Regions from separate parts of the Methylobacterium sp. EM32 genome, predicted to be linked through region 2. Evidence: riboswitches for the same ligand, from Rfam matches in the RefSeq annotation. Region 2 holds a riboswitch; each other region holds the start of a gene.

Region 1 (2,250 bases), on a different contig from region 2:
AGCTGCCGAACGCCACGGGCTTTCGCCGCTGCAAGGTCACCTTCGCGCCGTTCGAGAGCGACTTCCACGCCCGGGCCGGCGAAGAGGCGGTGGACCGCGCCGGCGTGCTGAAGGCCCTGCGCGATTTCGTCGAGGCCAACGACCTCAAGGTCGACTGGGCCGGGATCGAGGAGGCGCCGAACGAGGCCCTGGTGAATGCGCTGTGCATGATGAGCCCGTTCGGCCCGCGCGAGAAGCAGGCGATGCTGGAGGCGCCCGACCTCAAGACCCGGGCCGAGGTGCTGATCGCCGTGACCGAGATGGAGCTGGTGCGGGCCTCGGGCGCCGAGCCGACGCTGCAATAGGCGGCGCTTTGGGCTAAGGCCTTCGCCGGACCATTCGGAAGGACGTCCCGTGAGCGATTCCCCCGCCTCCTTCGAGGCCACCCGCATCGACCCGAAGCTGCTCGAGCTCCTGGTCTGCCCCCTGACCAAGGAGCGGCTCGACTACGATTCCGCGCGCCAGGAGCTAATCAGCCGCTCGGCCAAGCTCGCCTACCCGATCCGCGACGGCATTCCGATCATGCTGCCGGAAGAGGCGCGGCCGCTGGCGGATTGAGGCGACGGCGTCGCGCGGAAAGCAGGACCCCGCGCGGTGTCCCGTCGACAACCGGCAACACGCCCGACAAATCGGCGCGCGCCCCGTTGGCGCCCGCCCCGGTCCCGCCTACACCTCGACGGGACGGTTCCCCTCGGGGATCAAAAGGGAACGCGGTGCCGAGAAGCCGCGGCTGCCCCCGCAACTGTGAGCGGCGAGCCCTCCATCACCGACGTCACTGGGCCGCGAACCCGGGAAGACGATCGAGGGCTGAGACCCGCGAGTCAGGAGACCTGCCGTCAGCCGTGGTCACATGTGGGCCGCGCCGGCCGGGGTGTGTCGGTGCCTCCACGGTGACGTGCCACAGCCCGTGAAGGCTCGCCCGTGCCTGTCTCCCGTCTCCCGTTCCTTGCGGCGTTGGCCGCGTGCCTGCCCGTTGCCGTTCACGCCCAGGACGCCATCCCCCTCGACCAGATCGAGGTGAAGGCGCCGGCCCCCGCCGCACCGGGGGCGGCCAGCGCCGGCTATCCCGGCGGAATCACCGGCATCGGCGGCGCCTTGCGCCCGGTCGAGGCGGCGAGCGCCGGCATCGTCAGTGGGGCCGTCATCAACAGCCTGCCCGTCACCCGCCCGGGCGAGGTGCTGGAGGCGGTGCCGGGCCTGATCGTCACCCAGCATTCCGGCGAGGGCAAAGCCAACCAGTTCTTCCTGCGCGGCTTCAACCTCGACCACGGCACCGACATCGCCATCCACGTCGACGGCATGCCGGTGAACATGCGCACCCACGCCCATGGCCAGGGCTACGCCGACCTCAACTTCCTGATCCCCGAGCTCGTCGGCGCGGTCGAATTCCACAAAGGGCCCTACTTCGTCCGCGACGGCGACTTCGCCTCCGCCGGCTCGGTGCGGATCGACTACCTCGACAAACTGGACAGGAACATCGCGCTGACGACGCTGGGCAGCTTCGGCTTCAGGCGCGGACTCTCGGCGGCCTCGGTGCCGCTCGGCGCCGGCAACCTTCTCGTCGCGGGCGAGGCGCAGGCCTATGACGGGCCATGGGTCGTGCCCGATGCCCTGCGCAAGCTCAACGGCGTCGCCCGCTACAGCCAGGGCACGGCGACGGACGGCTTTTCCGTCACCGGCATGGCCTATTGGGCCAAGTGGAACGCCACCAACCAGATCCCCGAGCACGCGGTGGCGGAGGGGATCATCGGCCGCTACGGCAGCCTCGATCCGACCGACGGCGGCGACACCGGGCGCTTCTCGCTCTCCGGGCGCTGGAGCCAGTCGGATGCCGGCGGCATCACGCGAGCCTCGGCCTACGTGATCCGCTACCAGATGAACCTCTGGAACAACTTCACCTACTTTCTGAACGATCCGGTCAACGGCGATCAGTTCCGCCAGCGCGACGCCCGGGTGCTCGGCGGCGGCGAAATCAGCCGTGTCTTCCAGGGCGACCTGTTCGGGCTGGCCATGGAGAACGAGATCGGCGTGCAGACCCGCACCGACGACATCCGGGTCGGCCTGTTCAACACCACCGCCCGACAATACCGCTCGACGGTGCTCGACGACCGGGTGCTGGAGGCGAGCGCGGCGTTCTACTACGAGAACCGGGTGCGCTGGACCGACTGGCTGCGCACCAGCGTCGGCTTCCGGGCCGATGGCTACTATGCC
Region 2 (2,250 bases):
AGGGCAGGGTGCACCGGCGGTCACGGTGGTCGCGCCGGTCTACGCCGCACCCGGCCTGTTCGTGGTGCCGGCGGCGAGCCCGGTGACGCGCATCGACGACCTGCGCGGGCAACCTGTTGCCCTCGGCACGAAGAGCTCCGGCCTCACCGCCATGGGCCGAACCGTCCTGCGTGGCTCCGGGATCGACCCCGAGCACGACATCCGCCCGATCCTCCTGGATCACGCCGGCGACGGCCCGGCACTGGTGCGCGACGGACGGGCGGCGGCCCTGTTCGGCGGCGGCACCGGCTGGCCGGGCTTCCGGACCATGGCCGAGGCGCCGGGCGGCGCCCGCTTCCTCGGCCCCCCGGCGGCGGCGATCCCTGCGATCCTGGCGGCGAGCCCGTCCCTGCGGCGCATCACCGTCGCGCCCGGCACCTTCCCGGGCCAGAACGTGGCGATCGAGACGGTGGGATCGTGGAGCTTCGTTCTCGGCCGGCCCGGCCTCGACCCGGCCGCGGTGACCCGCCTCGTCGCGGCGATCGACAGGGCGAAGCCGGCCCTCGCGCGGCTCTTGCCGCACGAGCGGCCGAGCGACCCGCGCAACTTGAAGGAGGCCGTCCCGGCGGCCTGGCTGCATCCCGCGACGGCGGCCTTCCTGCGGGACAAGTAGGGTACGGAGACCGCACCAGCCGGTGTGATCCTGTGGACACAGCGATCGCAACATTATTACATTGCGTTTCTAGATGTTGCTCCCCGGCGGGCAGCCTGCCATGGATGGCGCCGCCAAGGTTCCCCGGGCGCGAGCCCGTGGGCGAAGAGGGAATCCGGTGAGTCCCGACGGGACGATGCCGGGGCTGCCCCCGCAACTGTGAGCGGAGAGGTTCCGCCGCCGACCGCCACTGGTGCGCCTGCACCGGGAAGGCCAGGCGGGATCTGTGATCCGCGAGCCAGGAGACCTGCCTTGAGCGCGCGCCGTCCGGCGCGGTCACGTCCCACGGGCGGTGCGGCCCGGAGGAGCGCTCGGGCCCTGCGCCGCGCGATCGCGCGAACGCAGCCTGCCGCTCGCCCGGATCCGCGTCGCGCGGCAACAGTCGAGTACGCTCCCGTGAAACGCCGTCCGCCGTCCCCCAGCGCTCCGTCCGCTCACCTGGCGCCCCACCGGCGTCGGTACGGCGCGACCCTGGCGACCGCGCTCGCCCTCGGCGCCGCGGTGCCTGAGGCCCGGGCCCAGGAGACCATCGCCCTCGACGAGGTCGTGGTGGAGGGCCCGCGCCCGCCCGTGCCGGGTCCGAGCCTGCCGGTGCTCCCGACGACCGCCGCCGGCACGATCGGCCTCATCGGCCCGACCCCGGGCTTTCGCGCCGACCGCGCCGTCAGCAGCACGAAGACCGACACGCCCCAGCGCGACGTGCCGCAGGTCGTCACCGTCGCTCCCCGCGAGGTCATCACCGATCTGGCGGCGACGCGGGCCGAGCAGGTCCTCGCCTACACGCCGGGCATCGTGCAGCAGAACAATTTCGGCGGCCTCTCGCCCCTCGGCTACGCGGTGCGCGGCGTCGCCACGGCCGAGATCTACAAGAACGGATTTCCCCTCGCCCGCGGATTCCCGCCCCAGCAGGATGCCCAGAACATCGAGCGGATCGAGGTGCTGAAGGGACCGGGCGGCGGCCTGTTCGGCCGCAGCGACCCGGGCGGCCTCGTCAACATCATCACCAAGCAGCCGACGCGGGAGCGCTTCGTCGAGATGGGCGGGCTCTGGGGCTCGTTCGAACAGGTCCGCGGCACGGTCGATGCCGGCGGCAGCCTCAACGAGGAGGGCACGCTCCTCTACCGCTTCAACCTCGCCGCCGGACGCCAGAACAGTTTTCGGGATTTCGTCGACGGCGACCGGCTCCTCGTCGCCCCGGTGGTGAGCTGGCAGGTCACGCCCGACACGCGGGTGACGGTCGAGACCGAATTCTTGCGCAACCGCGCGGTGTTCGACCGCGGCATCGTGGCGATCAACGGGCAGCTCGGCGCCTTGCCGATCTCCCGCTTCCTCGGCGAGCCGGGCCAGAGCATCCACCAATCCAGCGACATGATGCAGGTGCGGGTCGACCATCGCTTCGACGCCGACTGGCAGATGCGGCTCGCGACCTATTTCAACACCGGCGCGCTGACCGGCGAGGCGGTGGAGGTAAGGGGGATCGCCGCCGACAACCGCACGGTCCTGCGCGACCGCAACCTGCGCAATTACCGCTGGGACGTGGCGATCGGGCAGGCCGAGCT
Region 3 (2,250 bases), on a different contig from region 2:
GACCGGGCGGCGAACTGCGCCGCGTAGACCGGCGGCATCGCGGAGATCTCTTCCGGCCCGTGCGGGGCGCCCCAGATGTGCGGCGCGACGATGAGGGCGAGGCCGACCGCGATCGCGGCGGGCCCGCGGCGGATCGCCACCAGGTAGAGGCCGGTCGCGGTGGCGAGCGCCGTCGCGACCCACCAGAGTTGGCGCGATTCGAGGGCGGCCGCCGCAGCACCGGGCAGTTCCGGCGGCAGCCCGACCGCCGGCGCGAGGCTGGCGGCGAGGAAGCCGCCGATGCCGAATTTCAGCGCCTCGGACGGCGTCACCGCGCGGCCGGTGGCGACCAGCACCGCGCCGAGGAGCAGCGCGTAGCCGACACCGCTCACCAGCGTCGCCAGCGCCGTGAAAGCGAGGCGCGGCAGGCCGGGCGCCGGCTGCCATTGCGGCTCAGCCCCGTGGTCGTGGCCGGCATGAGCCAGCACGATCAACGGGTTGGCGAAGGCGTGTTTGGCCGGCGCCACGCTCTCCGCCGTCTCGTACTTCTCCGCCGCCAGGATCAGCGGCGAGGTGAGGGCGAATTGCAGGACCGAGGCCACGCACGCGGCGAGGAAGCCGGCGACCAGTGCCGCGGCGAGCAGACGTTTCGTCATGGGGGGATCACCTGCACGACCAAAGGGCCACGGGCCCGCAGCCCCTCAAGGGCGCAGGCCGCGCGGCTTTGCGAGGGTCAGGCCCTGGTCAGTGGCAGGGGAAGTTGTGGGCGTGGCGCCAGTCGTGCGCGGCGTTGTGCAACGCGACCACGGGCGCGAAGCCGGAGACGAACAGGAGCCCGATGCCGAGCGTGGCAGCCAGGAGGACGGCGCTCAGGCGCTCGCCGACGAGGGCGGGGGAGAGGGACCGGGTGATCGCGACCATGACGAACTCCTGCCGCCCCACCGGCGGCGTCGAGAGAAAGGGGTGACGGCAGGTCTCCTGGCTCGCGGCGTCTTGCTGGCCCACCGCCTTCCCGGATCGCTCCAGTGGCCGATGGCGGACCGTGTGTGACCGCTCACAGTTGCGGGGGCAGCCGCGGCATACCGGAAGAAGCCCGGCTCCCGCGTTCCCTTTTCACCTCGTCGCCGAGGCACCGTCGTGCCCGACCCTAGCCGGTCGCCTGCGGGCTTGCAATCGGCGCGGCCTGCCGCGACACCTCCGGCCCCGAGTTTTTCGCGGCCCCGAGTTCTTCGCCAGACAAGGAGATGCCCGTGCCGGATCCGGACCACGCCGCCTCGCGCCTGACCCTGGTGCTGGGCGGCGCCCGATCGGGAAAAAGCCGCTACGCGGAAGGGCTGATCGAGGCGCGGCCGGGCCCTTGGCTCTACGTCGCGACGGCGCAAGCCTGGGATGACGAGATGCGCGCGCGCATCGCCGAGCATCGCGCCCGCCGGCCTCCGCCCTGGGAGACGGTCGACGCGCCGCGCGACCTGGCGACGGTGATCGCCCGGGCGCCGGCCGGGCGGCCGGTGCTGGTCGATTGCCTGACCCTGTGGCTGACCAACGCGATGCTAGACGAGGCGGCCGACCTTGCGGCGGAGACCGGCTCGCTGGTCGAGGCCTGCCGAACGGCGGCCGGGCCATTAGTGCTGGTTTCGAACGAGGTCGGTTTCGGCATCGTGCCGGAGAACGCGCTCGCCCGCCGGTTCCGCGACGAGGCCGGGCGCCTGCACCAGCGGCTTGCGACGCTCGCCGACCGGGTGGTGCTGGTGGTGGCCGGCCTGCCGATGATCATCAAGGGAGACGCCCAATGAGCGACGACGAGGCGGCGCGCCACCGCGCCAAGATGGAGAAGCGCAAGGCGGTGCAGGACGCCGAGGTCGCGGGCAAGACGATCGAGAAGGGCCTGCTGATCGTCCATACCGGCCCCGGCAAGGGCAAGTCGACCGCCGCCTTCGGGCTGATGCTGCGGGCGCTCGGCCGCGGCTGGCGGGTCGGGGTGGTGCAGTACATCAAGGGCGCCTGGGAGACCGGCGAGCGCTTCGCGCTGGAGCGGTTCCAAGATCAGGTCGCGTGGCACACGATGGGGGAGGGTTTCACCTGGGAGACCCAGGACCGCGACCGCGACATGGCGGCGGCCCGCGCCGCTTGGGCGAAGACCGAGGCGCTGATGGCCGATCCGTCGATCCGGCTGCTGATCCTCGACGAACTCAACATCGCCCTGCGCTACGATTACCTGCCGCTCGACGCGGTGGTGGCGGCGTTGAGCCGGCGCCGGCCGGACCTGCACGT

What was found. Region 2 has a riboswitch for cobalamin ahead of ABZT49_RS06765 (TonB-dependent siderophore receptor). Riboswitches for the same ligand answer to the same signal wherever they lie in the genome.
Region 1: another riboswitch for cobalamin. It lies ahead of ABZT49_RS26175 (TonB-dependent receptor); the one in region 2 lies ahead of ABZT49_RS06765 (TonB-dependent siderophore receptor).
Region 3: another riboswitch for cobalamin. It lies ahead of ABZT49_RS10780 (CbtB domain-containing protein); the one in region 2 lies ahead of ABZT49_RS06765 (TonB-dependent siderophore receptor).

Annotation. Positions count from the first base shown of each region.
Region 1 is NZ_JBEXZS010000195.1:30,165-32,414, reverse strand. Features, by position in the region: gene ABZT49_RS26185 (LON peptidase substrate-binding domain-containing protein) at 1-344, shown strand, start outside; gene ABZT49_RS26180 (Trm112 family protein) at 394-597, shown strand; cobalamin riboswitch at 705-892, shown strand; gene ABZT49_RS26175 (TonB-dependent receptor) at 1,036-2,250, shown strand, end outside.
Region 2 is NZ_JBEXZS010000045.1:11,367-13,616, forward strand. Features, by position in the region: gene ABZT49_RS06760 (TAXI family TRAP transporter solute-binding subunit) at 1-652, shown strand, start outside; cobalamin riboswitch at 752-961, shown strand; gene ABZT49_RS06765 (TonB-dependent siderophore receptor) at 1,163-2,250, shown strand, end outside.
Region 3 is NZ_JBEXZS010000072.1:57,365-59,614, forward strand. Features, by position in the region: gene ABZT49_RS10775 (CbtA family protein) at 1-635, opposite strand, end outside; gene ABZT49_RS10780 (CbtB domain-containing protein) at 724-900, opposite strand; cobalamin riboswitch at 930-1,131, opposite strand; gene cobU (bifunctional adenosylcobinamide kinase/adenosylcobinamide-phosphate guanylyltransferase) at 1,224-1,772, shown strand; gene cobO (cob(I)yrinic acid a,c-diamide adenosyltransferase) at 1,769-2,250, shown strand, end outside.